3 regions of the Vibrio sp. STUT-A11 genome follow, and region 1 is predicted to be linked to each of the others. Evidence: predicted binding sites of a transcription regulator. Region 1 holds the regulator's gene; each other region holds the start of a gene.
The links. The regulator PurR, encoded in region 1, represses purine synthesis genes. The targets are predictions, from matches to a motif close to TNANGNAAACGTTTNCNTNA.
Positions count from the first base shown of each region.

Region 2: a site for PurR is predicted at 3,105-3,124, ahead of OO774_RS03875 (uracil-xanthine permease family protein). Genes of this name have one in related genera too.
Region 3: a site for PurR is predicted at 4,137-4,156, ahead of guaB (IMP dehydrogenase). Genes of this name have one in related genera too.

Region 1 covers NZ_AP026763.1:2,248,135-2,256,072, reverse strand. Annotated here, with positions in the region: gene glgA (glycogen synthase GlgA) at 1-1,047, shown strand, start outside; gene OO774_RS10585 (alpha/beta hydrolase) at 1,174-1,977, shown strand; gene OO774_RS10580 (DUF2007 domain-containing protein) at 2,178-2,501, opposite strand; gene OO774_RS10575 (TVP38/TMEM64 family protein) at 2,501-3,193, opposite strand; gene OO774_RS10570 (TfoX/Sxy family DNA transformation protein) at 3,376-3,966, opposite strand; cyclic di-GMP riboswitch class I at 4,083-4,171, opposite strand; gene purR (HTH-type transcriptional repressor PurR) at 4,437-5,441, opposite strand; gene torD (molecular chaperone TorD) at 5,873-6,520, opposite strand; gene torR (two-component system response regulator TorR) at 6,785-7,495, shown strand; gene elyC (envelope biogenesis factor ElyC) at 7,802-7,938, opposite strand, start outside.
Region 2 covers NZ_AP026763.1:824,961-832,898, forward strand. Annotated here, with positions in the region: gene purM (phosphoribosylformylglycinamidine cyclo-ligase) at 1-901, opposite strand, end outside; gene upp (uracil phosphoribosyltransferase) at 1,082-1,708, shown strand; gene OO774_RS03875 (uracil-xanthine permease family protein) at 1,802-3,055, opposite strand; gene OO774_RS03880 (DUF2066 domain-containing protein) at 3,511-4,710, shown strand; gene OO774_RS03885 (DUF2069 domain-containing protein) at 4,780-5,220, opposite strand; gene wrbA (NAD(P)H:quinone oxidoreductase) at 5,240-5,812, opposite strand; gene arsC (arsenate reductase (glutaredoxin)) at 5,813-6,163, opposite strand; gene OO774_RS03900 (M48 family metallopeptidase) at 6,180-7,631, opposite strand.
Region 3 covers NZ_AP026763.1:2,701,703-2,709,640, forward strand. Annotated here, with positions in the region: gene OO774_RS12680 (putative Ig domain-containing protein) at 1-660, opposite strand, end outside; gene guaA (glutamine-hydrolyzing GMP synthase) at 953-2,506, opposite strand; gene guaB (IMP dehydrogenase) at 2,606-4,072, opposite strand; gene xseA (exodeoxyribonuclease VII large subunit) at 4,308-5,639, shown strand; gene OO774_RS12700 (zinc ribbon domain-containing protein) at 5,652-5,876, opposite strand; partial or broken gene OO774_RS12705 (alanyl-tRNA editing protein) at 6,171-6,522, opposite strand; gene der (ribosome biogenesis GTPase Der) at 6,598-7,938, opposite strand, start outside.

The DNA of each region.
Region 1 (7,938 bases):
ACTGGCCTTGTACCATTTTTGTTGAAGCATCGATACGGCTCAGACCCGTTTTATGCAAATATCCGCAGCGTGATCTCGATTCATAATGCGGTGTTTAAAGGCGTGTTTCGCTACGATGAGGTGCAATGCCTGCGTGAGTTTCACAGTCGAAATGTACCCGATGCAGGGGTTAGTTCAACGCACATCGCGATGCTTAAAGCGGGTGTATTAAACGCGGATAAAATCAACGCAGTTAGCCCTACCTATGCCGAAGAGTTGCAGACAGAGCTTGGTAGTCATGGAATGGCTTGGGAGTTCCAACAACGAGCGAATGATTTAGTCGGTATTCTCAATGGTTGTGATTACAGTGCCTGGAACCCTAAAACAGATGCTTATTTGCCACTGAATTTTGAACCCAGTGAACAAAGTATGGTTGAAGGCAAAAGTGCTTGTAAAAAAGCACTGCAACAACGCCTGAACTTGGCCGAGAACAACTGTGCTATGTTTGGCATGGTTTGTCGCCTGACAATGCAGAAAGGGCTACATTATTTGCTGCCAGTGTTGACGGACTTTCTAAAGCACGACGTCCAATTAGTTGTAGTCGGGACGGGAGATCCTGTTCTTGCTACACATTTATCCGAAGTTGCTGAACAGTTCCCAGATAAGTTTGTCTTCGTTGAAGCGTATGATAATGAGCTGGCTCATTTGGTTGAAGCTGGGTCTGACTTCTTTTTGATGCCGTCTGAATTTGAGCCGTGTGGACTCAATCAGATTTACAGCATGGCTTATGGTACTTTGCCTATTGTGCGAGGCGTTGGGGGTCTAAAAGACAGTGTCAATGATTATGATGCTGACCCGTCTGATGCGACGGGCTTTGTATTTTATGATCCAACACCGCAAGCTTTGTTGTTAACCATGCTCAGGGCATTGTTACTATATGCACAAAACTCTGAGGAAGTGAGACGGGTTCAACTGCATGCAATGCAACAGGATTTTTGCTGGCGTAAAGCTGCAGAAGAATATTTGCAGCTTTACCACTCAGCATTAACGTTTTCTTTTCCGCATTGACATTATTTGCACTAATCTAAAATTGTAACAAAAGGCACCTAAAGCGGTGCCTTTATTATCGCGTGTAACCCTAATGTGATAGGATTGCACCCTCTAATTTAATAACAATACTATTATTACTGGTATATGACTGAGCCGCTACTTTTCCATAAAACCTACTTGCATCCCACCAGTAATGAGTGGGTGGTTTTCGTGCACGGTGCTGGTGGCAGTTCTTCAATTTGGTTTAAGCAAATTAAAGCCTATAAACAGCACTTTAATTTAGTGCTGATAGATCTGCGAGGACATGGGAAGTCAAATCAGTTATTGAAAGAATTGATGACCAGTCGCTATACGTTCACGGAAGTGACTCAAGATATCTTAAAAGTTTTGGATCACTTAAAAATCCAGTCTGCGCATTTTGTCGGGATGTCATTAGGTACGATCATTGTGCGAAATCTTGCCGAGTTGGCCTCTGACCGAGTGGATTCAATGGTGTTAGGTGGTGCGGTTACTCGCCTCAATACACGATCACAAATACTCGTTAAACTGGGTAACTTTGGCAAACATATCTTGCCTTACATGTGGCTGTACAAGTTGTTCGCGTATATTGTGATGCCACAGCGTAATCAACGCGAGTCTCGGCACCTGTTTATAAGAGAAGCTAAAAAGCTCTGTCAAAAAGAGTTTAAGCGTTGGTTTATTTTGGCGGCGGATGTGAACCCGTTAATGAAGTACTTTAAAGACAGAGAATTAGCGATTCCAACCCTCTACTTGATGGGGGACAGAGATTACATGTTCATCCAACCGGTGAAAGAGATGGTTGCGGCACATAAACTGAGTGTGCTTCGCGAGATCCCCAACTGCGGCCACGTTTGTAATGTAGAACGTCCAGAGGATTTTAATCAGTACTCGATTGAGTTCATCAAGCAACAAACGTTAGTTGCGTAATCTATAAGGTCCTAGGTTTTAGGCCCTAGGGGAGCTCTAGCTCTCTTGCTGTATTCAGTTTTCCGTAAGCGAAGCGCACCGTATTCCAAAACAACAAATACCAACGTTCAATAAAAACACCGAAGTCCCCGCGAGCAATCCTAGGACCTAGGACCTAGGATCTAGGACCTATCGCCTTAACTACCCATCCCCTTAACTACCTATCCCCTTTCATCTATCTGATAGCCACACTGCCAGCACGCGCCAAATTGGCCTTCATTGAGTTCCGAACATTTAGGGCATGTCCAATCTTGATAGGTGTTTGGCTGTGTCTGTTTTTGATAGGCTTCAATAATAGCCAAGGCTCTCATCTTCTGTTCTGGATTCAATAACCAAACGTAAGGGTCGGTATCGTCGCCGAATGGTAACTCTCCTTTCAATCCGAAAATGCCTTCTCCTCGTACTTCACAAAAAATTTGCTCTGTTTTCAGCAACTCACAAACGATATGCGCTTCTGCCGGGTTTTTCGCAATAAATATCTTCATCAAGAGTTTCCATTTGGCTGCACTTGAGTGGGTCTGAATTTATTCATCAGCCATTTAGCAATGATAGGAAAAAGCCCAAGCAACGCAAATGAAGCTAACACGCTCGGTGAAACGATATCAGAGAGGCTTTCAATCGTTGCCAGTTGAGTACCTGCATTGAGATAAACAGCGGTGCCTGGAAGCATACCTATTTGGCTGGTCAAATAAAATCGGCCAACAGACATCGGGGTTAATCCCATCAATAGGTTGATTAGAAAGAAAGGAAATACAGGGATCAATCGTAATGAGAGTAGGTAAGATGCCCCGTCTTTTTTGACGCCTTGGTTAATCGCGTTGAGCTTTGAACCAAATTTTGTTTGTACCCAATCTCGTAATAAGTAACGACTACTCAGAAAAGCTAACGTTGCCCCGATCGTACTGGCAAATGAGACGAGAAGTAAGCTAGTCCAAAAGCCGAATAGAGCAGCGGCTAACAGAGTGACGACCGCTGCACCGGGAATAGAAAACGCGGTGATCGCGACATAAGCGACGAAATAGAGCGTAACAGCAAAGACAAACCGTTGATCGATATAGGCGTTAAGTGCGTCTTGCTGGGCTTTAGCGTTCTCTAAAGTGAGGTACTGGCTAAAGTTAACGGCTAATAAAATTATCGTTAACAGCAGTATTAACCCAAAAACCAGTTTTTTATTCATTGTCGTACTCCAGAAGAACAGCCTTGCTCTAAAACGTTAACAGGTACCAGTAGTTAAATATGGTACTCATAACAATCATTTGATATACAAAATAACAGACAGTTTGAGGCTGGAAAAAATTTCAAAAAAAACCGCAGTCGAAACTGCGGTTTTTATACATCGAAAAGGTTTATCTCTTTCGGCTAAGAGAGCGCACTTTTTAGCTCTTCCCTTCGAGATTGGGGAACAACGCTCCAATGAGTGCCGTTAATCGCCCCTTCTAAAGCCCATAGCAACTCAATGCTTACTTTTGCGGAGTGCGTATCACGTATCGCTTTGTAAGCGCCTAATGCGCCAGTTTCCTCAAGTTGTTCTACTGATTTAATACCAGCTTTCTTAAGCATTCGTTCTGTCGCTAGTCGTAAATTGGGTAGATCTTTCAACCTGTCAGGTTTACTACTGGCTTGCTGCTTTTTTTCTAAATTGGCTTGTTCTAACGACTTCTTCGCTACTTCTATCAAGCGTTCACTGGATTCCCATAAGTCGTCGGAAATCGCATAGTACTTAGTAACGACCGGGAAACCACGTTTCTTGTAAACGTACGGTTTTAGTCCTTGCTTCTCGAAGTTAGATGAAGTTTGTTGGTCTGCTCGTATATGAAGTTGATCATTCACAACCAGTGCAAACATCGTTTCATCAGCGAAAAGTCCGAAGCCACCAAACATTGAGCGCGACTTGATCGTACCAAGTGCCTCAAATAGCTTCATAGAATCTTTGAGTATCGGTTTATCCATGATGTGTTATCTCGGTGTAATTAATATTACGCCACCAAAAGTCAGGTCCGAGAGAGTAGCAAATACATGCAAGCACAATGTCATTAAAGGGTAAACTCATTATATGCATATTTGCCATCGGTAACCCCGCTACCTTCCATTTATCGAATGGTTAAGGCCGGAAGCTTTGCGTCCCACCCTTTCGGATGGTTTGCCCTGTGCGTGACAGGTAGAGAATACTTTTTATCTTGAATTAACATCACATTTCAGAGATCAAATTGTGATATTGCTTCAATAAAACGACCATGTTTTATGGGTTTAGTTTCGTATTTGAGATTGAAGGCTGAGCACAAGTTTGAGGCGATGTGAGGTGGATCGTGTTTAAAAAAAACAGTAACTTATAAAGCGTTTGCTGACTAAAGTGAACAAAAGGGTGATAAAGTTATTTTTCCGGACAAAAAATAAGCGCTCAGGTGAGCGCTTACTGGTCATTAATTGAGTTTTTTCACTGTATTTCGAACGACCAACTCTGGCTGCATTTCAAAAATGCGTTTTTCGTGTTCTTTGTCTTTAATACGTTCAAGCAGAATCTCGAAGGCATTTTTACCGACACGACGCTTTGGTTGGTGGATCGTTGTTAGCGGTGGCGAAAAGTATTCTGCCAACTCGATATTGTCGTAACCGATGACGGATACCTCGTCAGGAATCTTAATGCCATTCTGTTGTAGACGGCTCATGAGACCCAACGCCATGGTGTCATTGAAACAGAATACGGCTGTTGGGCGTTTTGCCATTGCGGTAATTTTGTCTGCGACCAAAACAGCGGTATCACATTCAAAGTTACCTTCAAAAAACCAGTCTTCGTTTACCGGTAGGTTTGCTTCTGCCATTGCTCGACGGAATCCAGCAATCCGCTCTTGGCATGCGAGTTTTTCAAAGTGACCACTTAAACAAGCAATATCGGTATGACCGTTATCAATCAGATACTTAGTCGCGATGTAACCGCCTTCCTCTGAGTTATCCATGATTTTGTCTGCTTGCGAGCTTTCTGGACCCCAATCCATGACTACTTTTGGAATATCAGCGTGACGGTCAAGCATTTGCTTCAGCTCTTCTGTCAGGTCGGAACACATCACCAGTATGCCATCGACACGCTTTTCGGCGAGCATGCGAATGTAATCTCGTTGCTTTTCATAAATACCACCAGTGTTACACAAGATAAGTGTGTAGCCTTGGCGGTAGCAGTAACTTTCTACACCATCGATAACTTCAGAGAAGAATAGGTTGGTAGATTGCGTTACCAACATACCGATAGTTCGCGTTGAGTTACATTTTAAGCTACGAGCAACCGCACTTGGTGCATAGTTAAGCTCATCAACCGCTTTCATTACTTTTTCTTGCGTTGCTTCTGCAACAAAGCGCGTTTTGTTGATAACGTGCGAAACAGTGGTGGTAGAAACGCCGGCTAATCGAGCAACGTCTTTTATAGTGGCCATAAATGGTGTCCTGTATCGAGCTACTAATATACCGTGGAAGATAAACCTAGTGCTGAGTGTTTGTGTAAACTTAGCGCAACATTAACAATGGCGCTGAGTCTGTTTAGCAGTGGTTACTCCGAAGTCGGTAGAGGGTAAGTAGCAACAGCGGTCGATAATGCTCATTTTCTTCAACCGAGTGAAGAAAGGTCATCAACCTATTAAGAAAACACAAAAACCGCTTTATTTCAGCGGTTTACATAAAATCATATTTAATCGTTTGCGTTCACATTTTAGCCCTATGCGAGCAGGCTGGCAATAATTTCAGCAATGGTTTTGTGTCTCTGAAGTCACATTTTGATTGCTAGAAAGCGAGCGCTTGGAACAATTTTAATAGTTAACGAATAAAAAATAGGGAACCTAATAGCCAGGCTCCCTAAAACAGGCGGCAATTATTCACCAAGAAGGTAAGCGCTGTCCAGTTTACAAAATGCAATTAATAGTTGCGCGACGCTGGCGTAGAAGCCAAAGTCATCCAATTGCTGACACTTTTGCGAGAATTGTGGTAACCAAGACATGAGTTGACCTTCGATAAATGCATTTTGTTTAACGAAGGCTGCTTCCATATGTTTTTCTTGTTCAAACTCATTAGAGCGGATGATCATGTTACCCAAGAAGTCCAGTTCTACCGCTAAGTGGTCGGCTGGTTCTTTTAGATTGTCGTCAACTTGGACACCATACTCAGCCATCAACTTTTCCATCTCTTCTGCTGGCTTGTCATTGAGCAAACCAGATTCGCCAATGTACATAGAAGCGTAGGGAAGCGCACCGTACTTTTCGGTTTTTAAGAACAGCTCACAAAAGTCCGCAGCAAGCTCTAGCTGAGCATCTGCGCGGTCTTGTAGGCGGTTCAGTGCGTCTACAAGGTTATCTATCGAGGGCTTGAGAGATTCATTTTCACCTAAGCCCGCCAAAAAGCTACGAATTTCGACACTATGGTAAGTCTCCAATTCTTTGTCTGTTAGTTCTTTGGCGAATAAGCTAGAAAACCACCAGTAAATTTCGGCACGTTTTTCATTAAAAGCTTTCACTTCTTGCATTTTAGGCTCCTGAATGATGCTCTATTTCTGGCACCACAAAATCAAATTCAGATATCCTTTAAGTGTAATCAATTAAAATGAACAGCAGTAACTATAACTATGATGTTTTATAGAGAAATATGTCCATTTGTTAACAGGGCTTGGTAAGCTTGTTTTGAATCAACAAAATCACTAAATCTTGCTTTTTAGTCCGCCTATGACTAGAAATGTTAATAGTTATGAATAGAATACATCTCGAATGATCAATGACAGAAAGTGGTGTAAATGAGCTATCACGTATTAGTCGTAGAAGATGATGTTGTAACGCGTAGTAAGCTAGCGGGTTATTTTCAAAATGAAGGTTATATAGTCAGTGAAGCAGAGAGTGGCACGCAAATGCGTGAGGTACTGCAAGCTGGCGATGTTGATCTTATCATGCTGGATATTAATTTGCCGGGTGAAGACGGCCTGATGCTTACGCGCGAATTACGCAGCCAATCGGATATTGGTATCATATTAGTTACAGGACGCACGGATAGCATCGACAAAATTGTTGGCCTGGAAATGGGGGCTGACGATTACGTCACCAAGCCTTTTGAACTTCGTGAGTTATTAGTTCGCGTTAAAAACTTGCTGTGGCGTATTTCGACCGCACGCAATGGGACAAGCAAGACAAACGAAACCAACGAGCAACATATTGTTCGTTTTGGCGAGTGGACGTTTGATATTCAACGTCGAGCGTTGAGCCGCAATGGTGAGCCAGTAAAACTAACCAAAGCCGAATACGAGCTTTTGGTGGCGTTGTCGTCTTATCCGAATCAAGTGCTGAGTCGTGAGCGTATTTTGAATATGATCAGTCATCGTGTGGATGCGCCCAATGACCGTACCATAGATGTATTAATTAGGCGTATGCGTGCCAAGATGGAGTTTGATCCCAAGAACCCACAAATTTTTGTCACGGTTCATGGCGAAGGCTACATGTTTGCCGGGGATTAATACCCAAAAAACAAGCTCAACAAAAGGAGAGCGCTAGCTTAAAGCCAATCGCGTAACGATTTTATCTGTGTCATTCCAGCGAGCTCAAGCGAGACTAGGAATCTAATCGCAGCGCGCTGAGCTGTTAATGAAATAATTTCGGCTATAAAGTGCGCGGAAATTAGATCCTGAATCACACTCCTTCGTCGTTGTTCAGGATGACTGGAGACTTAAACATGCCGTTAGCTACTAAACGAACGGCATTTAGCCGTTGCTCTCCTTTTTTGTTTCTCAAAGTTACCTTACGTAAAGCACTCGACGCATGAGCTATTGAGGTTCTACCATCGGCGTTTGTCCTACCATATCACGCAAGCGTTGCCAGATACTGCCAAGATATTCATGCCAAAACAGTTCGGTTTGCTCCAAGTAACGCGCTTTCGGTGAGTATTTATCCCAAGCTTGAT
Region 2 (7,938 bases), 1.4 Mb from region 1:
CACAGTTGAATGTACGGTACATTTCGTGTGTTTCTACGTTACCTTTCTCTTGTAGCCATTGGAAAATCACTGGCCATTCCCAGCTGTTACCGTCGATCACTGCTTTAGTGCCTTCAGGAAGAACGCGCGGGATGTTTTCCCAGAAACCACCACCAGTGATGTGAGAAATAGCATGAATGTCGTGCTTCTCAATCATTTTAAGTGCTGATTTGATGTAAATCTTAGTTGGTTCCAGAAGGTGCTCACCGATAGTACGACCTTCTAGCATTTCGTTTTTGTCTGCGCCAGATACTTCAAGGATCTTACGAACCAGAGAGTAACCGTTTGAGTGGGGGCCGCTTGAGCCTACTGCGATAAGAGCATCACCCGCCGCTACTTTTGTACCGTCGATCACTTCTTCTTTTTCTACAACGCCTACACAGAAGCCAGCTACGTCGTAGTCTTCACCTTCGTACATGCCTGGCATTTCAGCAGTTTCGCCACCGATTAGGGCACAACCCGCTTGCAAACAGCCATCTGCGATTCCAGAAACAACGTCTGCTGCGGTATCGACATCTAGCTTGCCTGTTGCGTAGTAATCAAGGAAGAACAATGGTTCAGCGCCTTGTACGATCAGGTCGTTTACACACATTGCAACCAGGTCAACACCGATAGTGTCGTGCTTGTTCATATCCAGTGCCAGGCGAAGTTTTGTACCTACGCCGTCAGTACCAGAAACCAATACAGGTTGTTTGTATTTTGTCGGCAATTCGCATAAAGCGCCAAAACCACCGATACCACCCATCACTTCAGGGCGACGAGTACGTTTTACCGCACCTTTAATACGATCTACAAGCGCGTTGCCTGCATCAATATCAACACCAGCGTCTTTATAGCTAAGAGAAGAGTTATTACCACTCACAGGGAAGTCCTCGGTATTTAAGTTGGATATGAAAACGGCGCTATTCTACCAGTGCTTAAATACAGATAGCAAACGTTTGCGCGAGTTTTTTTCTTCAGTGATATATCCTGCTTTCCCCGTGGAAATCATGTATAATCTGAAGGTTTGTTTAAATATTGCCTATTATAGCCGGAGATGGACATGAAAGTTGTTGAAGTAAAACACCCTCTAGTAAAACATAAAATTGGTCTAATGAGAGAAGGTGACATCAGCACAAAACGTTTTCGTGAGTTAGCGACTGAAGTCGGTAGCCTACTTACTTACGAAGCGACAGCAGACTTTGAAACAGAGAAAGTTACTATCGATGGTTGGAATGGTCCAGTAGAAGTTGACCAGATTAAAGGTAAGAAAGTAACCGTTGTGCCAATCCTGCGTGCTGGTCTGGGCATGATGGATGGTGTTCTTGAGCATATGCCAAGTGCACGTATCAGTGTGGTAGGTATCTACCGTGATGAAGAAACGCTTGAGCCAGTACCATACTTTAACAAGCTTGCTTCTAACATTGATGAGCGTATCGCACTGGTTGTTGACCCAATGCTAGCAACTGGCGGTTCTATGATCGCGACTATTGACCTTCTGAAAGAGAAAGGTTGTAACCAGATTAAAGTACTTGTTCTGGTAGCAGCGCCTGAAGGTATCGAAGCGCTAGAAAAAGCACACCCAGATGTTGAGCTATACACTGCGGCGATCGACGAGAAACTAAACGACAAAGGTTACATCGTTCCTGGTCTAGGTGATGCGGGTGACAAGATTTTCGGTACTAAATAAGCGTAAAACAAAACGCAGATTCAGTTCTGAACAAAAAACAAAGGCTTGGTTATTACCAAGCCTTTTTTGTACGTGTCGAATTGAACTTACGATTTAGTTCGCTTTGTCTTCTTCGATCTGAGCGTTATCAACTACATGGTTTTCACCCAAGTCATGAGGAAGAACCAGGTTAAGAATGATTGCCACGATACCGCACAAGCTAACGCCTTGTAGGCTGAATTCACCAATGCCGAAAGCCATGCCACCAATACCAAATACTAGCGTAACAGCAACGATAACCAGGTTACGAGATTTGTGTAGATCAACGTGGTTTTTGATCAGCGTGTTCAGGCCCACGGTAGCAATAGAACCAAACAGTAGGATCATGATGCCACCCATTACCGGTACAGGGATGGTTTGCAGGATAGCGCCTAACTTTCCAACTAAAGCCAGAACAATTGCAGTCACGGCTGCCCATGTCATGATTTTTGGGTTGAATGCCTTGGTTAGCATGACTGCGCCAGTGACTTCACTGTAGGTTGTATTTGGTGGCGCGCCGACCATAGCAGCAGCCATAGTTGCTACCCCGTCACCCGCGATTGTGCGGTGCAGACCAGGTTTTTTAAGGTAATCTTTGCCTGTCACATTTGAAATAGCCAGCATATCACCAACGTGTTCCACTGCGGGTGCGATAGCCACTGGGATCATAAATAGGATGGCATTGATGTTGAATTCAGGCGTAGTGAAGTTTGGCATCGCCAGCCAAGCTGCTTGAGCAACAGGGGTAAAATCAACCACTCCGTAGGCAAGAGAGACAGAGTAACCCGCTAAGATACCACCAACAATTGGTACTAGCTTCAAGAAGCCTTTCGCAAACACGCTCAGTGCAATAGTTGTTAATAGTGAAACGGCAGAGATCATGACCGCTGCATCACCATTGACCAATTGAGCAGCACCGTCACCTGTTTTACCAATCGCCATATTCACAGCGGTTGGAGCCAAGCCCAGGCCGATAACCATAATCACTGGGCCAACAACCACTGGTGGCAGAATCTTATGAATAAAGCCTACGCCACGAACTTTAATCGCCGCGCCCAGGGCAATATAAACCATACCTGCTGCCATTAAGCCACCCATAGTTGCACCGATACCCCATGTTTGGATACCGAACATAATAGGAGCAATAAACGCAAAAGAAGAAGCAAGGAAAATTGGGACAGAACGTTTAGTGATTAATTGGAAGAGGAGGGTACCAACACCAGCGCCGAAGAGTGCTACGTTTGGATCAAGGCCAGTCAGAAGAGGCACGAGTACCAAAGCACCAAAAGCGACAAAGAGCATCTGAGCGCCTTGTAACGCATTTTTCATAATCATTTCCTATTTAAAGATATGCAGACAAATCCGGCGAATAGTACCACTCAGCAAACGTTTGCGACAATGGTCAGATCAAACTTTTCGATGATTTTAAGTGGATAAAATAGGCCTTTAGAGCGATTTTCTTACAAAAGTGCCTGTTTTGTGGACCAAAGTTCATGTTTTGTTAGATGAGGCGCAAAGTAAAGGATGTAATAACGTGTCGCGCATAGCGCAAGGTGTCATGTTGGAAACGGGTATTTTCCTTTATCTCGAGCTCTGGGGAATTCACTTTTTGGATACGCAGATGGATTGATAACAAAAAAGGCCCACTTGTTTATCCGTTCTAAACACTGTGCCGCAAATGACGTAAGTTGGTCAAATTCCAAGCTATTTACCCATGAGTTGCCTTGCTCAAGGTTTGATAGTTGCTTATTATGCTTTCTCTTATTTAAAGGAAAATGAAAACTATGCGCTATTTAGCTCTTATACTGATAGGTTGGTTGTCCCTGCCCGTGTATGCACTTACGCAGGTAGATATCTATCGTGCTGAAGTGGTTATCGACAGCGAGCAAAACAACGGTGAGTCTTTGGCTCGTGAACAAGGTATGAAAGAGGTGATTGTTCGAGCGACTGGTTCTCAAGCTTCTTTAAGCAATCCGGTTATTCAAAAGGCATTGAGCTCAAGTTCTCGCTACATTTCTCAACTCGGTTACGGGCAGGTTGAAGGCAAACCAAGTTTGAAAATGCGCTTCAGTAGTAGTCAGATTCATTCTCTTCTGACTCAGGCGCAGTTGCCATCTTGGTCGGCTCACCGTGCCAATATTCTCGTCTGGGCGATTGAAGAGCATGCTTATGAGCGTACCATTGCCTGGGAGCACTCAGACTCGCCGAAGGTTTCTGCATTGCACGCCGCAGCCGAAGCTCGAGGGTTACCGATTACTTTTCCAGTCGGTGACTTTGATGATGTGACCGGTGTTAGTGTTTCAGACCTATGGGGTGGTTTTGCTGATCCGATAGCAAAGGCTAGCCAACGTTACCCGGCAGATGCCGTGCTGGTGGTAAAAGCTCAGGGCGATCAAGTTCGCTGGACGTTATATGACCAATCACCATCGGCTATTCTTGTCTCTCAACGTTCTCCTCGTAGTGGGGCTGCATCTGGATCGAATGCGATGAATGAAATGGTTGATGGGATTACCGATTATTACGCAGGTAAGAGCGCCGTGATTGTGTCTGGTGAAGCTTCTGATGGGATCACGATGAAAGTGGTCAACATTTATTCCGCGAAAGACTTTTTCCGTTTAGAAAGCGCGTTAAACAAGCTTAACTCTGTTGCTGGAACTGAAGTCAAGCGTGTTCAAGGTAACGAGCTAACTCTTAAACTTCATTTATTGGCTTCTAAAGAAACGTTTGAAAAAGAAGCGTCATCGATCTCGCAACTGGGTGAGTACCAAGAGCCAATAAAGCCAGTGGAAGAAGTTGCGCCTTTACAACCAGCTCAAGATTCAGTGCAAACAGAATTGGTCACGCAAGAAGCGCAATTGGGGTCAGATGTTGTGACCGCTGACGCCTCAGTTGAAGAAGTAAAACAATCAGAGCCTGTTGTAATTAAGCCGGTGCAAGAGCAGTATGACGTAATTTATGAATGGACCTCTAGTCAACGTTCATAGAATGCTAACATTTTGAAAGTAATAAAAAAGAGTCACAAATCGCGACTCTTTTTAGTTTCATCGTTGGCCTTATTTGTTGAACTTCGCTTTTTCCTCTTTCTCTACTTGGGATAAGCGTTTGAGTTTGAGGCCCAACTCTTTGCCTCTTGCTCTCGCAAATAGAATGTTGCCAAAAAAGCCTAGCGTCGTTAGCAAAAGCTCGACCGCTGCGAGCCAACGTTCTCCGCCATCGACATATAAAATGGTTAACGCGTGCAAAAAGTACAGCATTAACACAAAGTTTGCCCAAGCGTGAGTATAGGGTTTGCCCGCCAATATACCCGGCAACGGAAGCAATAATGGAATACACCATGCAATCGCAAGCGTTGTGCTACTCAAGTGAGGGTGAGGAGACAGCGCGAGTTGCCAAATTGCTACCCAAGCCAGTAAAGCCAAGTTGCCAAACAAAGCTAAATAACGATAGCTTTTCGTTTGTGCACTGAGTGCAGGTTGGTCAAAAGATTCAGACATCGATTTACTATCCTTGAATTTACTCGCTAGCTTTCAGCTTGAGTGCTGCTGTTGCTAGTCGTTTACCCAACTTCTGTGCCAGGCGGGCTTCGTCATTGGTGAGCGTTGGCTTTTTGCCGACACTGCTCGCGCCATATGGCGTACCACCCGACTGAGTTAAGTGCAGCTCTGGTTCTGCATAAGGAATTCCCAATAACATCATCCCGTGATGCAACAATGGCGTCATCATGCTTTGTAGTGTGGTTTCCTGACCACCATGCATCGAAGAGGATGAGGTAAATACACACGCTGGTTTATCGATTAAGTCTCCACTTACCCACAAAGGTGTGGTTTGATCCCAGAAGTGCTTTAAAGGCGCTGCCATGTTGCCAAACCAGACGGGACTACCAAATGCAAGACCATCGCATTTTTTCAGCTCTTCTAGAGTAACAATTGGATCGGAAGGGGGATGTGAGTGAGGTGACAATTCTTCAACTGTACGCAAAATTGCTTCGCATTGAGGAGTCGATTCAACTCCTCTTGCTATCTGTCTTGCCAGTTGTTTTGTTGCGCCGTGACGGCTGAAGTACAAAATAAGGATCTGGCAATCCATTTATAGAATATCCAACACTTGCTCTGGAGGGCGACCGATCTTCGCTTTGCCGTTTGCGACAACAACAGGGCGCTCAAACAGTTTTGGATTTTGTGCCATGGCTTCGAACAGTTGTTCATCACTGACTGACGCATCACCTAAGCTCAGTTCTTTGTAGTCGGCTTCTTTGGTACGCATCATGTCGCGAACAGCAGAGAACCCTAGTTGAGTATAGAGTGCTTTTAGTTCTTCCACGCTAAGTGGGTTATCCAAATATTTTACGACTTCTGGTGTAACACCATTTTTTTCCAGCAGCTCGAGAGTTTGACGGCTCTTTGAGCAACGAGGGTTGTGATAAATCACGACTGACATGGTTTTCTCCATTTCGTTATTGTAATGCCATGAATCGATCTCTTTGGATCATGAGTTGGTCAATACGAGCATCGTATCGTGCTTGCTCTAAACTGCCCAACTTAGCCATTTTACTTGCTTCACTATAATATTGAATCGCTTTATTCCAATTCGCGCGTAATGCCAAGATTTCGGCGCGCGCAGCCAACTCTTCATCGTTACGTCCCAACTCGTGATAAGTCTTCGACAATAGCTGCCAACCATTGGTATCTTCAGGGTTGTCATGGGTGTATCGTTGCAAAATACGCACTGCTTGATCATATATATTGGCTTCTAGCAGGGCATTCGCATAGTTAATCGTCAGAACTTTATTCTGTGGATTACGCGTCAATGCTTTACTCAGCATTTCCACCGCTTTATCTGGCTGTTTTTGCCCAATATACAGATCGGTCATCGCATCAAGATAAAACGGATTTCCTGGGTCTTGTGTCAGCAGTTTGTTCAGTATTGGCTCTGCTTGTGAGAACCGCTTACTGTCCAAGTGAACCAGAGCACGACCATAATCAAACGCTGGCATGATATCGGCGGTGGCTTTCTTCTGTGTTTGTTCAAACCAACCTAATGCCGCTTGTCCGTCAATACCTGCGAAACGGGCAACAATACGTGCACGTGCGAGATGGTAATCAATGGAAGGAAGTATACGTAGAGGTGGGTAAGCCTGCGCCCTCTGCCGACTGTCCGTGATCCTGTCTTCAGGGAGCGGGTGAGTAAGCAGCATCGGAGGCGGCTTACTCGCGTAACGATACTCATCTGCTAGTCGACCAAAGAAGCGAGGCATAGCTTGTACATCAAACCCTGCTTTTGCCAGTGTTGAGATGCCAAAGCGGTCAGCTTCTTTCTCGTTAGCGCGCGTATAGTTTATCTGACTTTGCATATTACCAGCCGTTGCGGCAGTAATGGCGGCAATACCGGCTTCTGGTGCTGCAATAGAAAGTAGTAGAGCACCAGCTAATGCAGCCAATGATGCTGGTGAGCGTCTTGCTTGCTCTTCCATGCTACGTGCAAGGTGACGTTGCGTAACGTGTGCGATTTCGTGAGCAACCACTGAGGCGAGTTCACTCTCAGATTGAGCGTGTAGAAACAAACCTGAGTGCAAAGCGACATAGCCACCAAAAAACGCAAAAGCGTTGATGTTGCGGTCACGTATCATGAAAAAATGGAACGGTGTTTTTACATCATTTGCATTGGCCACCAAACGGTGACCGAGAGAATCAATATACTCATTAATCACAGGATCGTTGACCAGTGGCTTGCTCGCTCTGAGCATGCGCATGTAGGCATCACCATAAATCAACTCTTGGTCTATCGATAGAGTGCTCCCAGCGGCGGTTCCAATATCTGGTAAGTCGATACTATTGGCGTAGGTTGTTGGCGAACTAATTGCAGTAGCAATACATAAGCAAACTAGCGATCGAGTGCGTTTTAACATACGTTTTAAAGGTTCTCCCAAATACCTGAGTATGTGGCAGGAGGTCGCGTACCTCACAACGTCACCACTATACTTTACGGCCATCCTGTTATTAGTATGCCCAAATAACCTCGAGAAACTCGCGTTATTATGCTCCTTGAAATCATTTGGGTATATGCTAGCAATAAGACCAAGAATAAACGAATTGGTTTCGTAAATTGTGTATATCTGAGTGATTTCAGGATCTGGTTAAATCATGTCAGAAGTGCTAGCACCAACTTGAAAAGCCGTTACAATACAACCCTATCATAAGTGCAGAGCAATACAA
Region 3 (7,938 bases), 450 kb from region 1:
AAATTGTTCACGATCTCGCTCGGCAAGATAGTAGTTTTTGTAGTCCCCTTGCGTGTTAGGTGCGCTGCTTCCAATAAAACCAGCGTACGTTGCCTGCCATGGCGTCGTGTAGATTCCTGGTTTTAAGCCCAGAGATTTTACAAACTGACACATGCTGTGCATATCGTTGAATCGTTCATTGGCTTGCAGAGCTAACGTATTCTGGCAACGCTCCCCTTGCCAACAATCATCGATATTGATATAGCTCCAGCCATAATCAATTAAACCTTTTTCTACAAATGCTTGTGCGGTTTGTTTTATAGCTTCTTCACTAATCAGTTCACTATGGCAGTACCAACTATTCCACCCCATAGGAGGTGTCAGGCATATTTTCTCGTCAATACACAAGCGAAGCGTTTTAGTATCTTCCCCATGAACGTTACGAACGGTCATTTGAATCTCATGAATTCCTTTTGATTGCACAATGCCCGATATGAGTCCGGTACTCGAGTTAAGGGTTAATCCTGCAGGTAAGTCAACGGCAATATATTGCAGAGGTTTAGCGCCGCTAGCCGCTACTTTATGTTGAAAAGGATAGTTGGGATAATATCCAAATGTTTTAGCGCCATTAATACGAGGTATTTGGCTAGCTTTAGGTGTACGAATTGGGTAAAACGACATAAAAAATCCTAACGAACTCTAGTACACAGTGGACGATGAGTTCTTAACAGAGAGTGATACACGAGGGAATTTTAATAACACTCACTGAAAAAAGATGGGAGCTTGCAAATCTTTTCTATTAAACATAGTTTCAAAGATTTTAAGACGGACGTCTCAAAAACCTTTCACCAAACCGTATGTCCAATCAATCACTTAGCTTGCACAACGATTGGTTTGATTGGTATATGCCAAAAGAGACAAACAAAAAAAAACCAGCCCGAAGGCTGGTTCTATCAAACAAAATCGTTGAGGACTATTCCCACTCGATTGTCGCTGGTGGCTTACCAGAGATGTCGTAAACAACACGTGAAATGCCATCAACTTCGTTGATAATGCGGTTAGATACTTTACCTAGGAAGTCGTATGGTAAATGAGCCCAATGTGCTGTCATAAAGTCGATGGTTTCTACTGCTCGTAGAGATACAACCCAATCGTACTTACGGCCATCGCCCATTACGCCAACTGAACGTACAGGTAGGAATACCGTGAACGCTTGAGACACTTTGTTGTATAGGTCTGCTGCGTGAAGCTCTTCAATAAAGATAGCGTCAGCGCGACGTAGCAAGTCACAGTACTCTTTCTTGATCTCGCCAAGAACACGAACACCCAGACCAGGGCCCGGGAATGGGTGGCGGTAAAGCATGTTGTAAGGCAGACCTAACTCAAGACCAATCTTACGAACTTCATCTTTAAATAGCTCACGTAGTGGCTCAACCAGACCCATTTCCATATCTTCTGGCAGGCCGCCCACGTTGTGGTGTGATTTGATCACGTGCGCTTTACCAGTTTTAGAAGCTGCTGATTCGATTACGTCTGGGTAGATAGTACCCTGAGCTAGCCATTTTGCGTTAGCCAGTTTCTTAGACTCTTCATCGAATACGTCTACGAATACGTGACCAATTGTCTTACGTTTTTCTTCTGGGTCAGACTTGCCTTTTAGCGCGTCAAGGAAACGCTCTTCTGCATCAACTTTGATGATGTTGAGACCGAACTTGTCGCCAAACATATCCATTACTTGCTGACCTTCGTTCAGACGAAGCAAACCGTTATCGACGAATACACACGTTAGCTTGTCACCAATCGCGCGGTGAACCAGCATAGCAACCACTGACGAATCTACACCACCAGAAAGACCCAGGATAACTTCGTCGTCACCGACTTGCTCTTTAATGCGAGCGACTGCGTCTTCGATGATAGATTCAGAGGTCCATAGACGCTCACAACCACATACGCCCAGAACAAAGTTCTCTAGCATTTGTAGGCCTTGTTTGGTGTGAGTTACTTCTGGGTGGAACTGAACGCCGTAGTATTTCTTCTCTTCGTTCGCCATCGCTGCGTAAGGACACGTGTCTGTCTCACCAACTTTTACGAAGTCTGCTGGGATTTCTACTACTTTGTCGCCGTGGCTCATCCAAACGTCTTGAATCGCTTCAAGATCTTTAAACAGTGCAGATTCGCCAGAAACTTTAACTTGTGCGTAGCCAAACTCACGCTCGTTTGAGCCTGCTACTTTACCACCTAGCTGCTCTGCCATGGTCTGCATGCCGTAACATACACCAAAAACAGGAACACCTGAGTCAAATACGTATTGAGGTGCGCGTGGAGAGTTTTCTTCCGTTACGCTTTCAGGACCACCAGATAGGATGATGCCATCTGGATTGAATTCGCGAATATCCGCTTCTTCTACGTCCCAGCTCCATAGTTCACAGTAAACGCCGATTTCACGTACGCGACGAGCAACTAGTTGAGTGTACTGAGAACCGAAGTCCAAGATCAGAATACGTTGGTCATGGATATTTTTAGTCATTTTGAGCAGTCTTTTTTAGGCTAAGTGATTAAAACCGAGGCGAGTGTACTCGCCTCTTCTTAATGCTTCAAGGAAAAAGCAAACGTTTTCGTTAGGCAATTAGTTACCTAGACGGTAGTTTGGCGCTTCCTTAGTAATCTGAACGTCGTGTACATGAGACTCTTGCATACCTGCACCAGAGATACGTACAAATTCAGCTTTAGTACGCATATCTTCGATAGTTGCAGAACCCGTTAGACCCATGCTTGAACGTAGACCACCCATTTGCTGGTGTACGATCTCTTTTAGGCGACCTTTGTATGCGATACGGCCTTCGATACCTTCAGGAACCAGCTTGTCTGCTGCATTGTCAGACTGGAAGTAACGATCAGAAGAACCTTGAGACATTGCACCCAGAGAGCCCATACCGCGGTAAGATTTGTACGAACGACCGTTGTACAGAATCACTTCACCCGGTGCTTCTTCCGTACCAGCAAACATAGAACCAACCATCACACATGACGCGCCAGCTACGATTGCTTTACAGATATCACCAGAGAAACGGATACCACCGTCTGCAATGACTGGTATGCCGTATTGGTTAGCAACTTCAGTTGCATCTGCGATAGCGGTAATTTGAGGAACACCAACACCCGTTACGATACGAGTCGTACAGATAGAGCCAGGGCCGATACCTACTTTCACTGCGCTTACGCCAGCTTCGATAAGTGCTTTAGCACCAGCACCTGTAGCCACGTTACCACCGATGATATCTAGGTCTGGGTAAGCAGCACGAGTTTCTCGGATGCGAGTCAGAACACCTTCAGAGTGACCGTGAGAAGAGTCGATAAGTAGAACGTCCACACCTGCTTCAACAAGAGCAGCAACACGCTCTTCGTTACCAGCACCAGCACCAACTGCTGCACCAACGCGTAGACGACCGCGTCCATCTTTACATGCGTTTGGTTTACGCTCTGCTTTGTGGAAGTCTTTCGCTGTGATCATACCAGTCAGTTTGAAATCATCATTTACAACCAGTACTTTCTCTACACGTGCTTCGTGCATTTTTTCTTGCACTTCTTCACGAGTTGCACCTTCTTCTACGGCCGCCAGTTTTTCTTTTGGCGTCATAACTGAAGATACTTTCTTAGCAAGGTCAGTAACAAAGCGAACGTCACGGCCAGTGATGATACCAACAAGTTCGTTGTGCTCAGTGACAACAGGGAAACCTGCAAAACCGTGCTTTTCAGTCAGTGCGACTACGTCAGCGATGGTAGCGTCAGGGTTTACTGTTACTGGATCTGTAACAATACCTGATTCGAATTTTTTAACTTTACGAACTTCAGCTGCCTGCTGCTCAATAGACATGTTTTTGTGGATAAAGCCAATGCCACCTTCCTGCGCAAGTGCAATAGCGAGACGAGCTTCCGTCACGGTATCCATCGACGCAGAAATCATTGGAATATTCAGGGCAATATTTTTCGTTAGCTGAGTGCGAAGATCAGCTGTGTTTGGGAGAACGGTGGAGTGTGCTGGCACTAGCAGTACGTCGTCGAATGTCAGCGCTTCTTTGGCAATTCTTAGCATTTGCAATATCTCACAATTAAAGGAGTAAAAAAAAACAATCCAAAGTCTCATCGTTTCGCATAATGAGGGTAACCGTTTTGGTCAACGAGTTACATTTGGATTAGATATTGCGGAGGGATTATACGTTCAACACAATCGATTGACTACAAGTTTTTTTAATTTTTTTCTTGCAATTACCCCCTTGCTATGTATTATATTTCCGCTAATTTCCATACTCACGTCTACGAGATTAGCTGTGCTCTCCCAGACCAATCAAAACATTTTCACTGTTTCCCGTCTTAATGCAGAAGTTCGTCTCCTGTTGGAAAATGAAATGGGGATCGTCTGGCTTGTCGGAGAGATCTCAAACTTCTCAGCTCCCGTCTCTGGTCATTGGTACCTGACGCTTAAAGACTCTCGCGCTCAAGTAAAATGCGCCATGTTCCGTGGCAACAATCGTCGTGTAACTTTCAAGCCTGCTAACGGGAACCAAGTATTAGTAAAAGCACGCCTCTCTCTCTATGAGCCGCGCGGTGATTACCAACTTATCATCGAAAGTATGCAGCCAGAAGGCGATGGTCGACTGCAGCAAGAGTTTGAAGAACTCAAGATGAAACTGGCTGCTGAAGGTTTGTTTGCCCAAACAAACAAACAGACATTGCCAGAACACCCGAAACGCGTGGGAGTGGTAACCTCAAAAACTGGCGCTGCACTTTACGATATCCTCGATGTATTAAAACGCCGTGATCCTTCTCTTCCTATTGTGATTTATCCAACCATGGTTCAGGGAGAAGATGCCGCTATTCAAATCGCACAAGCAATTGGTCGTGCAAACAGCCGTAATGAATGTGACGTGCTGATCGTTGGCCGTGGTGGTGGTTCATTAGAAGATTTATGGTGCTTTAACAACGAGATCCTTGCACGTACGATCTCGGCCAGCCAAATCCCTATCATTAGTGCCGTTGGCCACGAAGTCGATGTAACGATTGCTGACTTCGTTGCCGACGTACGAGCACCAACCCCTTCGGCAGCTGCGGAGCTGGTAAGCCGCGATAACAGTCATAAAGATCAAGCTCTCGTCACTCGTCAACATAAATTGGCGAGCGCAATGCGTTACTATTTGGCACAGCAAAAACGACAAGCAGCGCAACTGCTACACCGTTTAGAGCGTCAACATCCTAGCTATCAGTTGCAGCGTCAATCACAGCAATTAGATGAACTGGATGTACGACTACGCAGAGCAATGCAACGCTTCATCGATTCTCGTCAACAAGCGATTGAGCGTAAACACCACCGTCTACAGTTGAACTCTCCTGTCAGACACTTAGCTCAGCAAAAATCGAGGCTAGACCGTGTCGAGCAAAAGCTGTTGGATGCCATGGATCGCAAATTACTGACTGTGCGTCATCAACTGGCAATGGCTGCAGAAAAGCTGGAGGCAGTGAGCCCGCTTGCGACCCTCAAACGTGGCTATTCCATCACGCAAACAGAGCAAGGCAAGGTAATTACACAAGCTGAAGATGTGAAAACGGGCGACCGTCTGGTCACCCGTTTAGCAAATGGCGAGATTCGCTCGACCGTCAATTAACCCAGTTTAGCGTTAGTCAATCTTTTGAAACTCAAATCGAACTCGAGATTTTGATTTGAGTTCATTACAGGTATTACAGAAGTAATTCGCCGCCCCACAAGCCTGGAGCTTTTCCAGTTCAGCGTCACAATCGGGACAAAACCCTACCTTTTTGAAATCGGAGTCACACTGGTTACAGTGATACTGACCCGTCCACTCTAATTCAACGTCACAAGTCGGACAAATATTCTGCTGCATACGCCTTTACCTTACTCATTTTTTGATCTCATTATTCAAAATTTGCCACGCCAAACAATGATCGCCGTCACTGCTTTTGAGATATCGGATTGATGCGTTACTCATTAGGGCATATAAAGATCTTACTCTGATCTTCGGATATTACCCACTTGATCAGCGATCACCCCCTAAAAGAATATTTATATAACCACACACCGAAAGCATAAGTTACATATTCTGCATTTCAATTTCAAACAGATAAAAACACTAAAACGAAAGTTAAAAAACAAAGAAAACAGAACTTAATAAAAAGATCTAATTATCTAAAAACGCTTTTACTTCGGTGTGCATTTCGATGCTTTGCGCACCACATTCTCGTAAGGTGAAGTGTATTGAGCCAAATTCATTTAAGTGACTGGCATGCGTGCCACCACAAGGGATCACAGCGATTTCACCCTCTCCCAGATCGCACTTCCAATAGCGAGAATCGGTAAGATTCTCACCATGACACTCAATAATGATCGACTCGTCACGCTGAAGCCATTCGGATAGCTGAGCATTGACCTTATGTTCTATATCACTAAGGTACGACAGCATATCTGCGCTGTTTAGCCCTCTTTTTCGAAGTGTTTTACCTAAAATACGTATCCAGACATTTATCCACAGTAGTCGTCATAGTCGTTGTTCTGTGTTTTGAAGATAAAAAAATACCCAAGCAAAACTTGGGTATTGTTGAATTCGATTACTTACGGTTTTTAACCGCGGACATCATACGCTTGCGCTTACGTTCCTGAGAAAGCGTAAGTTTATTCGTACGGTTCTCAAATGGGTTCTCACTGTTCTGGAAGTTAATACGGATTGGTGTACCCATAATTTCCAGAGACTTGCGAAAATAGTTCATAAGATAACGTTTGTACGAATCTGGTAGCTCACGAACCATATTACCGTGAACAACCACGATTGGTGGATTATAACCACCTGCGTGTGCGTATTTCAGTTTAATACGACGACCACGAACCATAGGCGGCTGGTGATCATCAACAGCCATCTTCATGATACGAGTCAGAACAGACGTACCTACACGTGTCGTTGCCGATTTATAGGCTTCCTGAATTGACTCAAACAAGTGACCAACACCAGTACCGTGCAATGCTGAAATAAAGTGAATACGAGCGAAGTCAACAAAGCCCAGACGACGGTCTAGCTCTTTCTTCACGTTCTCTTTCACATCGTTATCCAGACCATCCCACTTGTTTACCGCAAGTACGATAGAACGGCCAGCGTTCAGAGCAAAACCGAGCAGGCTTAAGTCTTGATCAGAAATGTTTTCACGCGCGTCGATAACCAGCAGAACCACGTTTGCATCTTCGACAGCCTTCAACGTTTTAACGACGGAGAATTTCTCTACCGTTTCATTGATACGACCACGGCGACGTACGCCTGCGGTATCAATAAGTACGTATTCACGACCATCACGTTCCATCGGAATGTAGATAGAATCGCGTGTGGTGCCTGGCATATCGTAAACAACGACACGCTCTTCACCCAAAATACGGTTGGTCAACGTTGATTTACCAACGTTTGGACGGCCAATGATAGCTAGTTTGATTGGCTGATCCTGAAGACGCTTGAACTCTTGTTCCGCTTCTTCTTCGCTGTACTCTTCTTCTAGGATTTCAGCATCTTCAAATTCAGTCAGATCTTCAATCTCACCCTCTTCTGACTCGCTGCCCAGCAAGTCATCAAAGAACGGCGCTAAAGCTCGTTCAAGAAGTGCTGTCACGCCACGACCATGAGCTGCAGCGATCTGGTACATGTCGTCGACACCCAATTGCCAGAAATCGGCACAAGCAGCATCGGCATCAATACCATCAATTTTGTTTACTACCAGCATTGCTGGCTTTTCAATTTTACGCAGGTGCGCCGCAATCGCTTCATCAGAAGGCGTAAGACCAGCACGACCATCAACAAGGAATAGCACTACGTCAGCTTCATCAATGGCCGCTAAAGACTGCTCGGCCATCTTTGTTTCAACGCCTTCTTCCGTACCATCAATACCACCGGTATCAATGACGATGAATTC